One region of the Bradyrhizobium sp. B097 genome, then DNA from elsewhere that is predicted to be linked to it. Evidence: predicted binding sites of a transcription regulator. Region 1 holds the regulator's gene; the other holds the start of a gene.
The links. The regulator LexA, encoded in region 1, represses DNA repair genes until DNA is damaged. The targets are predictions, from matches to a motif close to TGTTCNNNNTGTGTTCNG.

Region 1 (7,678 bases):
ACGCTGTTCCAATCCCCAAAGACCTCAGGGAGATCGCGCCAGGGAGACCCCGTACGCACGATCCACAGCACACCTTCCACGAACATCCGGTTGTCGCGCCCGGTAGAGCCCTTCTGATCGGGGCGCCCTATGATCAGCGGCGCCATCCGCTCCCACGTCGCGTCGCTCAACACCAATCGGTCCATCGCACCCAAGGCTGCCTCCCAAAAGCAGCCTTGAATCTGATTTGCTCCTAAAAGGGAATCCTTAGAGTCCACACCACCTAGTGTCCATTGTTGCGCGACGCTGGGGCCGCGATCCCACTCATCAACGAATGTCGTGGTTATGGGTCCTGGCTTTCGCCAGGACGACGATTGGGGGAGATCGCGGGTTCGTCTCTATCATCGTCACCCCCGCGCAAAGGCTTCGCCTTTGTCGCTGGAAGAAGCCGCGGAGCGGAGTCCGGGGATGACGGGATTGAAAGCTTCGCCGTGGCCGCCCTGGGCCTGCTTTCGCAGGGACGACACCTCGCCACCTTCGTCGCATGCCTGCCGCACAAATCGGGGACATTGCCGCCCGCCCGCAATTCTCGTACACGGTTTCACGCAATGACCTCGCAACTCTCTCCCGATTCCGTCGACGTGCTGCTGTTCGATATCGGCCGCGTCGTGCTCGACATCGACTTCGAGAAGGTGATGGCGCACTGGGCGCAGCATGCCGGCTGCGCGCCGGCCGACCTCGCCACGCGATTTGTCGTCGACGACAGCTTCAAGCATCACGAGATCGGCCGGATCGACGACGCGGCGTTCTTCGCAAATCTGCGCCGGACGCTCGGCGTCAACCTCACCGATGCGCAGTTCCTCGAAGGCTGGAATGCGATCTTCACCGGCGAGATGCCGGGCATCGCCCCCCTGCTCGCCACCGCCGCGAAGCGGATGCCGCTCTACGCCTTCTCCAACACCAATCCGGCCCACGTTACGCATTTCTCGGCCGTCCATGCCGAGCTGCTCAGCCATTTCCGCACCGTCTTCCTGTCCTCGACGATCGGCCATCGGAAACCCGACGCCGAGGCCTACGATCATGTGGTAAAAGCCATCGGCGTGCCGGCGTCGCGGATCCTGTTCTTCGACGACCTGGCCGCCAACATCGAGGGCGCGCGGGCGCGCGGCCTTCATGCCATCCACGTGACATCGACGGATGACGTGGCGAGGGCTCTGACTGCACTTGGTATTGAACATTAGGATTGAAGGAGCTCCGAGCGTGGCCCTGATGCCGGTTGCCGATGCCCTGTCCGCCGTCCTCGCCGGCGCCGAACCGCTGCCGGAGGAGATGGTCGCGCTCGATGCCGCCTACCACCGCACCCTGGCGCGCGACCTCGCCGCGCTGCGCACCCAGCCGCCGCAGCCGATGTCGGCGATGGACGGCTATGCCGTGCGCGCGGCCGACGCCGGTGATCTGACGGCCCGGCTCAGAGTGATCGGCGAAGTCGCCGCCGGCCGGCCGCTCGAGCGAATGGTCGGCGCCGGCGAAGCGGTGCGAATTTTTACCGGCGGCGTGATCCCTAACGGCGCCGACGCCGTCATCATCCAGGAAGACACCGCCGTCGACGGCGACCACATCACGATCACCGAGCTAGCTGCCGCCGGACGGCACATCCGCCCGGCCGGCGTCGACTTCCGTGAAGGCGACGTACTGCTCGATGCCGGCAGCCGCCTCTCCGATCGCGCGCTGTCGCTGGCGGCCGCCATGAACTATCCGGAGCTTGCGGTGCACCGCCGTCCGAAGGTCGCGGTGCTGGCGACCGGCGACGAGCTGGTGATGCCGGGCTCGGAGCCCGGCGCCGGCCAGATCGTCTATTCCAACGGCTATGCGCTGCGGGCGCTGGCCCGCGCCGAAGGCGCCGAGACCGTCGATCTCGGGGTTGCCGCCGACACGGTGGAAGCCACCACCGCCGGCATCCGCCGGGCGCGCGAGACCGGTGCCGACATCCTGATCACGACCGGCGGCGCCTCGGTCGGCGACCACGACCTGGTCAAGCAGTCGCTGGAGGCCGAGGGCGTCAAGATGGCGTTCTGGCGGATCGCGATGCGGCCCGGCAAGCCGATGATGCATGGCCGGCTCGGCGCAATGCGGGTGATCGGCCTGCCCGGCAATCCGGTGTCCTCCTATGTCTGCGCCTTCCTGTTTCTGGTGCCGTTGATTCGGGCGTTGAGCGGCCGAAAAGCTGTTCATCATCGCCGCGCGAGCGCATTGCTCGGCCGCGACCTCGCCGCCAACGACCAGCGCGAGGACTATCTGCGGGCGCGTCTGGAGGCGCGCGAGGACGGCACGCTGATCGCAACGCCTGTCATGCAGCAGGACTCGTCCCTGCTCGGGAATCTCGCTGCGGCACGGGCACTTCTCGTGCGTCCACCGTTTGCGCCCGCCGCCGTCAAAGGCAGCGAATGCGAGATCCTGACACTGCCCGAGTGACGGCGCAGACCGCATCGCTTGAGCGCTCGCCGGATGCGTTCACCGGAAATTAAGTGGTTGCGGAACACATATCGAACATATAGTGTCCGTTCATGATTTGTTTCGAGTACTGGTGTGTACAAATGGGAGGCCGCGAGGGAGCGCTTGTGATGAGCACCGTGCTCCTGAGGTCAGGCCCCGCCTGAAAAGTCTCGGAATCGAACGACGCTACCAACCGGGGGAATACTCGAGATGCTCACGCGCAAACAGTACGAACTTCTGCGTTTCATCAATGAACGTCTGAAGGAGGCCGGCGTACCGCCCTCGTTCGACGAGATGAAGGATGCACTCGACCTGCGCTCGAAGTCCGGAATCCACCGCCTGATCACTGCACTGGAAGAGCGCGGCTTCATCCGCCGCCTGCCCAACCGCGCCCGCGCCATCGAAGTCATCAAGCTGCCCGAGCTCGCGGCCGGCGGCGGCAACGGCCGCCGCGGCTTCACCCCGAGCGTCATCGAAGGCACCCTCGGCAAGCGCACAAGCACGCCGCCGATCGCCGAGGACGACGGCAACCGTCCGGTCGCGGTCCCCGTGATGGGCCGGATCGCCGCCGGTACGCCGATCGAGGCGCTGCAGACCCGCAGCCACACCATCAGCGTACCGCCCGACATGCTTGGCTCCGGCGAGCACTATGCGCTGGAAGTGCGCGGCGACTCGATGGTCGATGCCGGTATCCTCGACGGCGACATGGCGCTGATCCAGCGCAACGACGTCGCCAACACCGGCGACATCGTGGTGGCGCTGATCGACGAGGAGGAAGCCACCCTGAAGCGCTTCCGCCGCCGCGGCGCGTCGATCGCGCTGGAGCCGGCCAACACCGCCTATGAAGTGCGCATTCTGCCGCCGAACCGGGTCCGCATCCAGGGCAAGCTGATCGGCCTCTATCGCAAATACTGAATTTCAAATACTTGCGGCGGCGGGGAACGAGCGACACATCGGATCGTTCCTTGGATGATAGGGTAGTGTGCTGTTTGCCCGATGCGCTCCGATACCTCTCACGCAGCGTCGCGTGTTTGTGATCGGGAGCGTTGGGCGACCAGTCGTACAATCGCCCAGAAACGAGGAGACACTCGTTCGCTATCGTCCACTCTGGTAGAGGCCCTATGCCTCAAGGAGAGGCACGGGTCGCTACCTCGATTAGAGGAGCCATCCGATGTGTGACTATAGTCTGCACGCCGTGGCGTCGCGCCCCGCCATTGTTGGAGAGACGCTGATCACCACGACTTTCCGCGGCACGTCGACCCGCGGCTTTGCTTCGGAGACCGATCCCACTGTCGCGGTCTGCATGCTGCCGGGCACCGAGCTCGCTTTCGCCGAGAACGTTCGCTACGACAGCCGCTGGATCTGGACCAAGACGATGAACTTCCGCGTCGGAGTGTTCAACGAAGTCGAGCCCGACGTTCCCGATCGCCATCATGACGCGGTCGAATTCCCCGACGGCAGCCATGTGCTGGTGACCCAACTCGTCGAGGGACAACGCGTCAGCGTGCTGCAATTGCCGGCACTGCATCCGCCGGTCGAGCAGAAGCCGAAGATAGTGGAGCGGCGCCCCTCCGCATTTGCGTCGCTGTTTTTGGGTTGAACGCATCGTCGCCGCGGGATGAGCTGTCCGGCGGCGGATGACCTAAGCGATTTCGAGCGACCCCGGACGCCGGGCTCCGGGGCGCAGCTGGAGAATTGCGTCGACGCGCGCCTTGGCGCATCATCGGGCACGGAGGACGTGCGTGGTGGTCGACAAGGTCACATGGCAAAAGGCTGGACGCGTCACGGAGCCGGGCCGCTACATGTTCCGGTTCGGCTGGCTGACGGTGACGGCTGACGACCTGAAGGTCTGGGAGCAATTCCCCGAGGCTTCCTTCACCCTCGTCAAGAAGCCCGACGCCGGCCCTGACTCCGACGAATACCATCTCGGCCTGTTCGAGTTGCCGACCGGCCCCTCACCCGACAACGGCTAATCTTCGCCCTGCAAATCGGTCTCGGCCGGCGTCGCATCCACGGCGGGCCGCGGCGCGCTGGCGGGTGTGCGTAGCGTCGTCTCGCTCTCGCCATCGCCGGGAACCGCCGGCGACCACGGCCGGTCGATCCCGCCGGGCTTGACCGCATCGATGGCGTAGCCGTCCCTGATGCGCCGCAGCACCAGCGCGCCGTGGCGCCGCAACCGCTCGGCATCGATCACCGAGGCCGCGCAGCCCCGCGGTGCCGGCCGCGCGGTCACGATCAGCGCCGCACGCTCGCAATCGTCGGCCAATGCCTCCGGCCGGCTCGCCAGCGCGACGAAGGCGCCGCCGGGCCCCTGCGTCACACAGCCGCTCGGATCGCAAGAGACGCCCTCGCCGAGCGACGCGTCGGTCGCGGTCCGCGCATCGGCATCCGCCGCCAGCCACTCCTTGACGAGGAAGGCGTCCTTCGCGCTGTGCATGAGATGCAGCCGGCCGTCGCCGCCCCGCACCGCAACGTTGCGACCGTCGGCGGAGACCAGCACGTCCGGCTGCGGCACCCGCAGCGCCCAGACCGAGGCCACCACCAACAGCACCGCGCCCGACCAGCGCAGCGGCGTGCGCAACAGCCCGAGCAGGATGAGACCCGTGCTTGCCACGACCATCGGCCCGATTCCGAACGCCGCCATCCGGCCGACCGCGCCCGGCAGCGCAGCAACCCATTGCGTCACCAGGATCATCCAGTCGATGCCGAACCCCATGATCGCCCAGAACACGCCGTCGAAACCGAACGGCATGGCGAGCAGCCCGAGCAGGCCGGCCGGCATCACGACCGCCGACACCACCGGCATCGCCGCAAGGTTCGCCAGCAGCCCGTAGGGTGTCACGCGGTGAAAATGGAACGCGGCGTAGGGCGTCGTCGCGAGCCCCGCCACCAGCGAGGCCAGCATCAGCATCGTGAGCTCACGCCCGCCCCATAGCGCAACCCGTGCGGTCGCCGAATGGTCGGGCGACGCCAGCAGGTTCGGCAGTCCGATCTGCACCAGCGCCACCAGCCCGAGCGTCGCCGCAAACGACATCTGGAAGCTCGGATGCACCAGCGCTTCCGGCGCGATCGCGAGCACGATCAGCGCCGCCACCGCCAGCGTGCGGAAGGTGATCGCGCGGCGGTCGACGATCACCGCGATCAGCACCACGGCCGTCATGAAGAACGATCGCTGGGTCGCGACCTCCGCCCCCGACAGCAGCAGGTAGAACGCCGCCGCGACGAGCGCGGCCGCCGCCGCCCATTTCTTGATCGGGTGCCCGGCCGTCAGCGCCGGAAACAGCGCAAGCAGCGCCCGGATCGTGAAGAATACGACGCCCGCGACCACCGCCATGTGGTAGCCGGAGATCGACAGCACATGGCCGAGCCCGGAGATGAACATCGCGTCGTTGACCGGCGTCGTGATCGCATCGCGCCGGCCGGTCAGCAGTGCCGTTGCGATCGCGCGCTGATCGCCATCGAGCGTGGTGCGGATGCGCGCGTCGATGGCATCGCGCAGCCACTGCATGAATGCGGCATAGCGCAGCGCGAGACCGCCAGTTGCCGGCGGCTCCCTGGTCTTCACTGCGCCCATCACGAAACCGGATGCGCCGATACCCTGGAAATAGAGATCGCGGCCGAAATCATAGGAGCCCGGACGCTGCGGCCCGAGCGGCGGCATCAGCCGATAATAATCGGCTCAACATATTGATATTACTGCAATAATATACTAAGCCGTATGCCAGCCCACAGATCAACCCACAAACAGCCTTCCCGCCCCTGACGTCGCCGATGGCACAGGCCCTGCAATCTAAGCTGTGCTGGGGATTTCAGTGTCCCAGTTCAGGAAGAAAACGCCGCCGGGCGTGTATTTGTGAGACCGGCGGCGTCTTTTATTGGGACGGGATCAAATCCAAGCAGCCGCCCAGTCCGTTAGACGCTCCGGAAGTGGCTTGTCGAGCAGGCCGGCGACCAGCACAGCGAGCGCCGCGCCTTCGACGTCACCTGCGAAGCCTGAATCGAACTCGACGTTGTTGCCGTCCCATTCGAAATGCAGAACCGCAGAGGCTACCGCCCGCATGCCCTCGATGGTTCTCGGTCGTATCGTGATCACCCGGGCAAACATCGCCCGCAGCCGATCCATGGCATCCTCAAACTCGGCCGTCGCCGCCGTGACGCCCACCGCCTCATCGATAGCGTCGATAGCAGCAGTGTATGCTGCCACGGTGCCGAACGAACGGGCCTCAGGGTAGGACCGACTGGCTATATCGTACAGACGACCGCTCTCATCGTTTAATGCATCCCTATGCCGCGCTAATTCGACGAACTGCCGCGCGAGCTCGATTAGCTCGGCATCGGGATTTGCCGATGTCGCGGTTGATGCCGTGGCCGGAGCCGCCGCGGCGGCGGCCATGATCTGCAGGCCAAGTCTCCGGGATATCGGCTTCATGCCAGCACCCCTTTCTGCCAGTCCTGCGTCTCGGCCCCCTGTTCGTATAGGCCCTCAAGGTCGGCAATGCCGCACTCGGCGGGATCACGCTCAAGGTCGCGACGGCCGCCTGCGGCCCAGCGCACCTGGCTGTGATCGTGATCCAGGGCGCCAAGGGCTGGCTCCAGATCGGCGTGATCCAACTCGGCGTCGACTTCGACCCGCTCCTCGCCAAGGCGCTGCCGGTTGCAGCGTTCTTGGTTCAGCATGCGGTCGAAGCTACCGAGGTCCGGCTCACGGTCGTCGCCGCCACCGCCACGCCCCTGCCCGGGGAAGGCCTCTTGGGTACCGAGCGACGGCTCGAAGTCCTCGTCCGGCTCCCGCTCCATATGCTGGTCCGTATCGTCGAGAAACCGGACCAACCAGTCTATCTCGTCCCGCGCCTCTTTGCGGAGGCGACCAATGGTCTGGAAGATCTTTTCAGGGGGAAGGTCGGTTCGGAAATATAGCTCGCCAGCGGACTGCGCTGGGACTCCCAAGGGTGCTTTCATGGTGCTTCTCTGGAATTGCCGGCTTGTCACGGCCGGGTGCCAGCGGACAGCGCTGGCGCCGGGAGGGTGACAACACCGCCAGAGACGATGCGCAACGGCCTTCCCCTTGCGGGTCTTGTATAGCCGCCGCTCTCCCGGCATAATGCGCCGGTTCGCGCCGACGGCTATCGGCACGTTCGATTTCGATGGCGACGGATGATCCCGGCAAGGATCGCCCTGCCATCGCTCTGGTACCAAACTGGCCCGG
Region 2 (7,678 bases), 1.6 Mb from region 1:
GCGCCGGACCCGCCGGCACCGGATGCTTGCTGCTGAGGGATTCGTTGGCGAGGCCGATCAGATCGTGGGAGCGGTCGGTCATTCGCTGCGCCACCAGATGCGTCACGCCCTCGGGGCTGCTCTGGATGTAGCCCTCGACCAGGATCAGGCGCGCGCCCATCACCTCTTTCCGATACTGCTCCATCACCTTCGGCCACACCACGATGTTGGCGATGCCGGTCTCGTCCTCCAGCGTCATGAACACGACGCCCTTGGCGCTGCCCGGCCGCTGCCGCACCAGCACGACGCCGGCGCAACTGACGCGGCGGCGGTCGTTGCTGCGGTTGATCGTGTGACAGGCGACGACGCGCTCTCTGGTGAACATCTCGCGCAAGAATTCCATCGGATGGCCCTTCAGCGACAGGCGGATGGTCTGATAGTCGGCGACCACCTGCTCGGGACGCGGCATCTCCGGCAGCGGTTTTGCGCCCTCATCCGGCTGCTCGCGCGCGGTGGCGGCCTCGAACAGCGGCAGCGGCACATCGTCGGGCAACCGCCGTACCGCCCACAGCGCCTCGCGGCGGTCGAGCCCGAGCGAGCGGAACGCATCGGCGTCGGCGAGCAGGATCAGCGCGCGCTTGGGGAGAGCGGTGTCGCGGGCGAAGTCCTCCAGCGACGTGAACGGCCGCCGGTTGCGCGCGGCGACGATGCGGTCGGCCCAGTCCAACTCATCTCCGACCGAGGCCGCGCGGGAGGTGGACGGGTTCCCTCCCCCCTTGCGGGGTCCGAGACGAGCGGAGCTCGCTCTCGAGGTTAGGGAGAGGGGTAAGCCGCACGGGCGGTGGTCGTGGCTTACCCCTCTCTCCAACTCTCCCCCGCAAGGGGGGAGAGAGCCCATCCGTTCGTGCCTCCCTGACTCAGGTACGTTTACGCTTCGCGCATTACGCAGCGTCTGCTGCATCCGCTTCAACCGCTCCTCGTCCTCATCCAGCCAGTGAAAGCCGTCGATCTGGCGGAAGCCGAGCCGCACTGCGCAATGCTTCCCGTCGCGCTCCTCCAGCGTGTTCTGCGCAAAGCTGAAGGAGACATCGACCTCGCGCACCGTGACGTCGTTGTTGCGGGCGTCGCCGACGATCTGCGCCGGGGCATAGAAGCCCATCGGCTGCGAGTTGAGCAGGCCGCAGCAGAACGCATCGGGATGATGGTGCTTCAGCCATGAGGAGATGTAGACGAGTTGCGCGAAGCTCGCGGCATGGCTTTCCGGGAAACCGTAACTGCCAAAGCCCTTGATCTGATCGAAGCAGCTGCGGGCGAAATCCGGATCGTAGCCGCGCGCGACCATGTTGCCGACCAGCTTCTCCTCATAGCTGCCGATGGTGCCGAGGTTGCGGAAGGTCGCCATCGAGCGGCGCAGGCCGTTAGCTTCTTCCGAGGTGAAATGTGCCGCCTCGATCGCGATCCGCATCGCCTGCTCCTGGAACAACGGCACGCCGAGCGTCTTGTGCAGCACGTTGTAGAGCTCGTCCTTGTCACCCTGGTCCGGCGCCGGCGCTGGATAGCTGACCTTTTCCTGGCCGTTCCGCCGCCTGAGATAAGGATGCACCATGTCGCCCTGGATCGGACCCGGACGCACGATCGCGACCTCGATGACGAGATCGTAGAAGGTGCGCGGCCTCAAGCGCGGCAGCATGTTCATCTGGGCGCGGCTCTCGACCTGGAACACGCCGAGCGACTCGCCGCGGCACAGCATGTCGTAGACTTCTTTTTCGTCCTGCGGGACCGAGGCGAGCTCCCAGCGCTCGCCCTTGTGGTCATCGATCAGGTCGAAGCATTTGCGGATGCAGGTCAGCATGCCCAGCGCCAGCACGTCGACCTTCATCATATGAAGCGCGTCGACGTCGTCCTTGTCCCATTCGATGAAGGTGCGGTCGTCCATCGCGGCGTTGCCGATCGGCACATAGGTGTCGAGCCGGTCCTGGGTCAGTACATAGCCGCCGACATGCTGCGAGAGATGGCGCGGAAACTCGATCAGCTCGGTGGCGAGCTCGACCGCGAGGTTGATCATCGCGTTCTTCGGGTCCAACCCGGCCTGCCGCACCTGCATGTCGTTGAGGCCCTTGCCCCAGCTGCCCCACACGGTGTCGGCGAGCGCCGCGGTGACGTCCTCGGTCAGCCCGAAGGCCTTGCCGACGTCGCGGATCGCGCTGCGCGGTCGATAATGGATGATGGTGGCGATGATCGCTGCACGGTGGCGGCCATAGCGGCGATAGACATACTGCATCACCTCCTCGCGCCGCGAATGCTCGAAATCGACGTCGATGTCGGGCGGCTCCAGCCGCTCCTTGGAGATGAAGCGCTCGAACAAGAGATCGACCTTGGTCGGATCGACCGAGGTGACGCCGAGCACGTAACACACCGCCGAATTGGCCGCCGAGCCCCGCCCCTGGCACAGGATGTTCTGGCTGCGCGCATAGTGCACGATGTCGTGCACGGTGAGGAAGTAATGCGCGTATTGCAGCTCGGCGATCAGCGCGAGCTCCTTGTTCAGGGTGGCGCGAAGTTTTGCGTCAATCTCGCCGCCGAAATATTTGTCGACGCCGGCCCAGGTCAAATCCTCCAGATGCTGCTGCGCGGTCTTGCCCGGCGGCACCGGCTCGTCGGGATACTGGTATTTGAGCTGGTCGAGCGAGAAGGAGATGCGTTTCGCAAAGCGCATGGTCTCCGCGATCGCGTCCGGCAGATCGCGGAACAGCCTGATCATCTCATGCGCCGGCTTGAGATGCCGCTCGGCATTGGCCTCGAGCCTGCGGCCGACAGCCTCGATCGTGGTCTTTTCGCGGATGCAGGTCAGCACGTCCTGCAGCGGGCGGCGCGCAGGATGGTGATAGAGCACCTCGTTGGTGGCAAGCAGCGGCACGCCGGCGTCAGTGGCGAGGCCATGCAGCCGCGCGAGGCGGCGCCTGTCGTCGCCGCGATAGAGCAGGCTTGCGGCCAGCCAGACGCCGTCGGCGGCGCTGGCCTTCAATCGCGCGAGCAGATCAAGCGCTTTCTCCTCTTCGAAACGATGCGGCAGCGCCAGCACCAGAAGCTGGCCTTCGGCGAAATCGAGCAGATCGGACAGAGTGAGCCGGCAGTCGCCCTTCTCGATGCGTTCGCTGCCGCCGCCGCGCTTGCCGCGGGTGAGCAATTGGCAGAGCCGGCCATAGGCGGCGCGATCGCGCGGATAGACCAGGATATCGGGCGTGCCGTCGATGAAGACGATGCGGGCGCCGATCAGAAGCTTGGGCGGATGGGCGACCTTGTCGCTGTCGAGCTCCTTCCAGGCGCGCACCACGCCGGCCAGCGTGTTGTGATCGGCGAGCCCGATCACGGGAATCCCAAGTTCGCTCGCCTGATGCACATAGGCGCGCGGATCGGAGCCGCCGCGCAGGAAGGAGAAATTGCTGGTGATGCCGATCTCGGCATAATCGGGTAGAGGCGCGCTCATGCGAACAGCCCGTGCACATACCAGTTGGCCGGGACCGGCTTGCCTTCCTCGTCGCGCAGCTCGCTCTCGTAGAGGCCGTCGCGAAAGATCCAGAAGCGCTGGCCCTCGGCATCCTCGACGCGGAAGTAATCGCGCGTCAGCGCCGCGCCGTCCTGCTTCCACCATTCCATCGCGATGCGCTCGGGGCCCTCGACCCGCACCACCGCATGCAAGGCGCGCCGCCAGGTGAACTGGTGCGGCGGGCCGTCCGGCACACTCGCGAACGGCACCTTGATCGGCTCGGGCCGCTCGAACAGCCTGAGCGGCCGCAGCGGCGGCTCGCCGGCGACGCGCTCCGGCCAGGCGGCCGCGCTGGCCGCGGCCAGATGATGCTGCGCCGGCAGCGCCAGCGCAGCGCGTTCGGGGATGTGGCTCTCCAGCGGCAGATGCACGACGACGCGTTTGCCCCCGATGCGGGCGGCGATGCGGTCGATCAGCGCCGAGATCTCGTCATTGTCGTGCACCGTGGTGTCGAGATCGCGCTGCTGCTGCACCACGATTTCGGTACGCCCCGCGGCGAGGCGAATGAGATCGAAGCCGAAGCCGGGGTCGAGCGGATCGTTGAGCGCATCGAGCCGCTCGCGGAACAGGCGGTCGATCATCTCCGGCCGCGTCACCGGCCGCCCGGTCTCGACCATGATCGCGCGCACCGCGCCGTCGGTGCGGAAGAAGCTCGCTTCCAGCTGCCGCGCGCCCTTGCCCTGCTTGTCCATCGCCGCAACCAGCGTCTTGGCAAGGCTTGAGAGCGTCAGCGCGATCACGGTGTCGGTCGCGATCGGCTCGGGGAAACGCTTCTCGACGATGTAATCGGGCAGCGGCTTGCGCGGACTGATCGGGACATCGCCCCGCCCGAGCGCGTGGCCGAGCAGGGTCGTGAAATCAGCGCCGAACCGCGCCGAGATCTCATGCGGCGCGCGCGAGGCGACATCGCCGATGGTCTTCAGGCCGGCGCGGCGCAGGCCGGTGGTGATTGTGGCATCGGCGCCGAGCGCCGACACCGGCAGCGGGCCGACCGCCTCCGCCTCTGCGCCATCGGCGATGATCTGCCCCGAGGTATAACGCGTCAGCGTGCGCGCCGCGATCGAGGTGCCGGCAATCGCCGCGCTGACGGCAAAGCCGCGCCGGCTCAGCGCATTGGTCACGATCTGCAGCAGCGCGCGCTCGCCACCGAACAGATGCGCGCAGCCGGTGATGTCGAGAAACAGCCCGTAAGGCGGATCGAGCGCGACCAGCGGCGTGAAGCGGTCGCACCAGTCGGCGATGTCATTCAGCGTCTTCAGATCGGCGGCGGGGTCGGCGTCGTAGACCGTAAGCTCCGGGCAGATCGCCCGCGCATTGGCAAGCGGCAGCCCGATCGACAGCCCGGCCCGCACCGCCGCCTCGTCGATCGCATGCAACAGGATCGCGTTGTGGTCCTTTGCGACGACGACGCTGGGGAGTTTTTGCACTTGCAGAAAGCGAGGTTCTTTCTTCGCCTCTCCCGCTTGCGGGGGAGGCCGGATCGCATCGCGAGATGCGATCCGGGTGGGGGCTCTCTCCTCAGCGGGACTCGTGGCGAGACCCCCACCCCAACCCTCCCCCGCAAGCGGGAGAGGGAGCCCTACCACCGCCCGTGTGTCGGTTGGCACAACGGCATGCGCATCAGCTTGCGAGGCGATGTCCTGCGCGCGCTTGCGCTTGATGCGGTCGATGGGTAGGCGTGGCAGCCACAGGCTGAGGATACGCCGACGGTTCACTGAATTGGCACTCATCACACTTCCATTCCATGATCCATCGCCCGACCGGGCCATGACGATTGCGCACGAGTTCGGCCTCGAAGCGCGGCGCGCCCCAGGCGCTTGCGGCATGGCCGGGCGGCGAATGCGCCGCGCGCACGATCCAGCGCGTCTCCGCGGTCGAGGGGATCGGAGTCGCCGCGATCCGCAACACCAGCGCGGTGACGCCGGAGGCTTGCGCGGCCAGGGTCAGTTTGCGGCTGGCGACGAGATCGAGCTGGCGCGCATCGCCCCAGATTTCCAGCACGACCGCGCCGAGCGCATCGCAGGCGAGCGCGTCGGCCGCGGTGCGCAGGCCGCTGTCGACATCGGCGGCACGCACGGTGACCAAGAGGCGCGGATCGAGGCCGAGCTCGGCAAGCCCGCGCATCGACAGCGCGCCGTTTTCGCGATCGGAAAAATCCTGCCGCACCCAGACCAGCGGCTTGCGCGCTGACACCCGTCCGGCGAGCCCGGCGATGAAGCCGGTCGCCGCGCCGCCTTGATGACCGGCCGCGAACACCTCGTGCAGCGCGGCCGGTGCAAGCCCGCCGCGCAGCATCGCGTCTGCGCTCGTGTGTCCAAGCGCGATGCGGTTCCGCATCGCTGCCTCCGATGGCGCCTCGATGCGCGCGATGCTGCCGCGCAGAGACGCAAGCGTACCCGTGCGTGCGCCGTTCATTGCGCCGCTCCTTCCCAACCAAAATTTGAGGCCGTCACTGACCAGAACAGAGAACCAGGGACTGGCTCATTTGTTCATGATATGTTCTAATATAAAGCTAACAGGGCCCGCGGAGTCAATCGGATTGGTGAGCTCATCGATTCATGAATGAAATCAATGGGATTCAGCAGCCGCCGAAGCGGAAACGGAGCAATCGCATGCGTATCATCGTGCTCGACAACGACACCGACTTCGAGGGCTGGCGCAAGGCCGCGCGGCGATTGGCGCTGAATGATGTGAAGCCTGCGGAGGTCACGTGGACCGTACGCAAGGACGACGAACTCTCGTCAGCCTCCTGCGTGAATGACTTGCCCGATGCGCCACAGGCGCGGTTCAACGTGACAGCCATTTTCGTCGAGCTCGCAAAGACCGCGATCCTGCATCGCAATGACACGCGCTTCTCCCTGCTCTATCGCCTGCTCTGGCGGCTGCGCAGCCACCATGATCTGCTCAGCGCGACTGATGATCCTGATGTGGCCGAGGTCCACGCGATGGCGCGCGCGGTCTATCGCGACATCGACAGGATGCACGCGCAGCTCCGCTTCCGCGAGATCGGCCGCGAGCGGACGGCGCATTATGTCGCCTGGTTCGAGCCGGAGCATCGCATCGTCGAGTTCGCCGCACCTTTCTTCGCCGGCCGCTTCGCCGACATGCCGTGGTCGATTCTGACTCCCGACGTCTGCGCGCATTGGGACGGGCACGCGATCTCGATCTCGCCGGGCGTCGCCAAATCCGAGGTGCCGAGCGAGGATCGGCTCGAGGAGGCCTGGCGGCGTCATGACAACGGCCTCTTCAATCCCGCGCGGCTGAAAGTGATGGAGACGCCGCAGGCCTATTGGAGGAACCTGCCCGAGGACTCGATCATCAAGCCGCTGATCGAAGACGCCATGCGCATGACCAGCGGCCCCTTCATCGCACGCAAGGCGGCCGAGCCGCGGAAGCCGCAGGATGAGCCGATGGCCCGTAAGCAAACTCACGACACGCAAGCGCACGACACGATTGCTGCCTTGCGCGAAGAGGCCGCCGATTGCCGCGCCTGCCCGCTATGGAAGGACGCAACCCAGACCGTGTTCGGCGAAGGGCCGCAAAGCGCGACGCTGATGCTGGTCGGCGAGCAGCCCGGCGACAAGGAAGATCTCGCAGGCCATCCCTTTGTCGGACCGGCCGGGCAGATGCTCGATCGCGCGCTTGAGGACGCCGGCATCGCGCGCGCCACGGTCTACATCACCAACGCGGTGAAGCATTTCAAATTCGTGCCGCGCGGCAAGATCCGGCTGCACCAGAAGCCGGGCACACAGGAGATCCGCGCCTGCCGCCAGTGGTACGCGCGCGAGCTCGACGCCATCAGGCCGGAACTCGTGGTGGCACTCGGCGCCACCGCAGCGCAGAGCGTGCTCGGCAAGATCACCCCGATCAACAAGAACCGCGGCCGCCTCATCGATCACGACGGAACCAAGGTGCTCGTCACCGTACATCCGTCCTACCTGTTGCGGCTGCCCGACGAGAAAGCCAAAACGCTGGAATATCAGCGCTTTATTGACGACCTGAAAATTGCCGCAGATCAGTTGCGTAGTTCGGCCCGCGCGGCCTGAGTTGCGCCAATCCGGCGGAACCAGGGACAACACTTCAACGTGAAATTGTTTCTGGACGCTGACAAAAACCTACAACCTTTAATTGATCCGTGGTACTGTGACGTGT

Region 2: a site for LexA is predicted at 6,013-6,030, ahead of AAFG07_RS28375 (DNA repair protein). Genes of this name have one in related genera too.

The regions. Positions count from the first base shown of each region.
Region 1 covers NZ_CP152412.1:4,437,545-4,445,222, reverse strand. The annotation lists partial or broken gene AAFG07_RS20955 (IS5 family transposase) at 1-146, opposite strand, end outside; gene AAFG07_RS20950 (HAD family phosphatase) at 588-1,220, shown strand; gene glp (gephyrin-like molybdotransferase Glp) at 1,240-2,451, shown strand; gene lexA (transcriptional repressor LexA) at 2,683-3,387, shown strand; gene AAFG07_RS20935 (hypothetical protein) at 3,644-4,072, shown strand; gene AAFG07_RS20930 (hypothetical protein) at 4,218-4,445, shown strand; gene AAFG07_RS20925 (ComEC/Rec2 family competence protein) at 4,442-6,133, opposite strand; gene AAFG07_RS20920 (hypothetical protein) at 6,359-6,901, opposite strand; gene AAFG07_RS20915 (hypothetical protein) at 6,898-7,431, opposite strand.
Region 2 covers NZ_CP152412.1:6,071,996-6,079,673, forward strand. The annotation lists gene AAFG07_RS28365 (error-prone DNA polymerase) at 1-3,466, opposite strand, end outside; gene AAFG07_RS28370 (DNA polymerase Y family protein) at 3,463-4,959, opposite strand; gene AAFG07_RS28375 (DNA repair protein) at 5,147-5,941, opposite strand; gene AAFG07_RS28380 (UdgX family uracil-DNA binding protein) at 6,139-7,572, shown strand.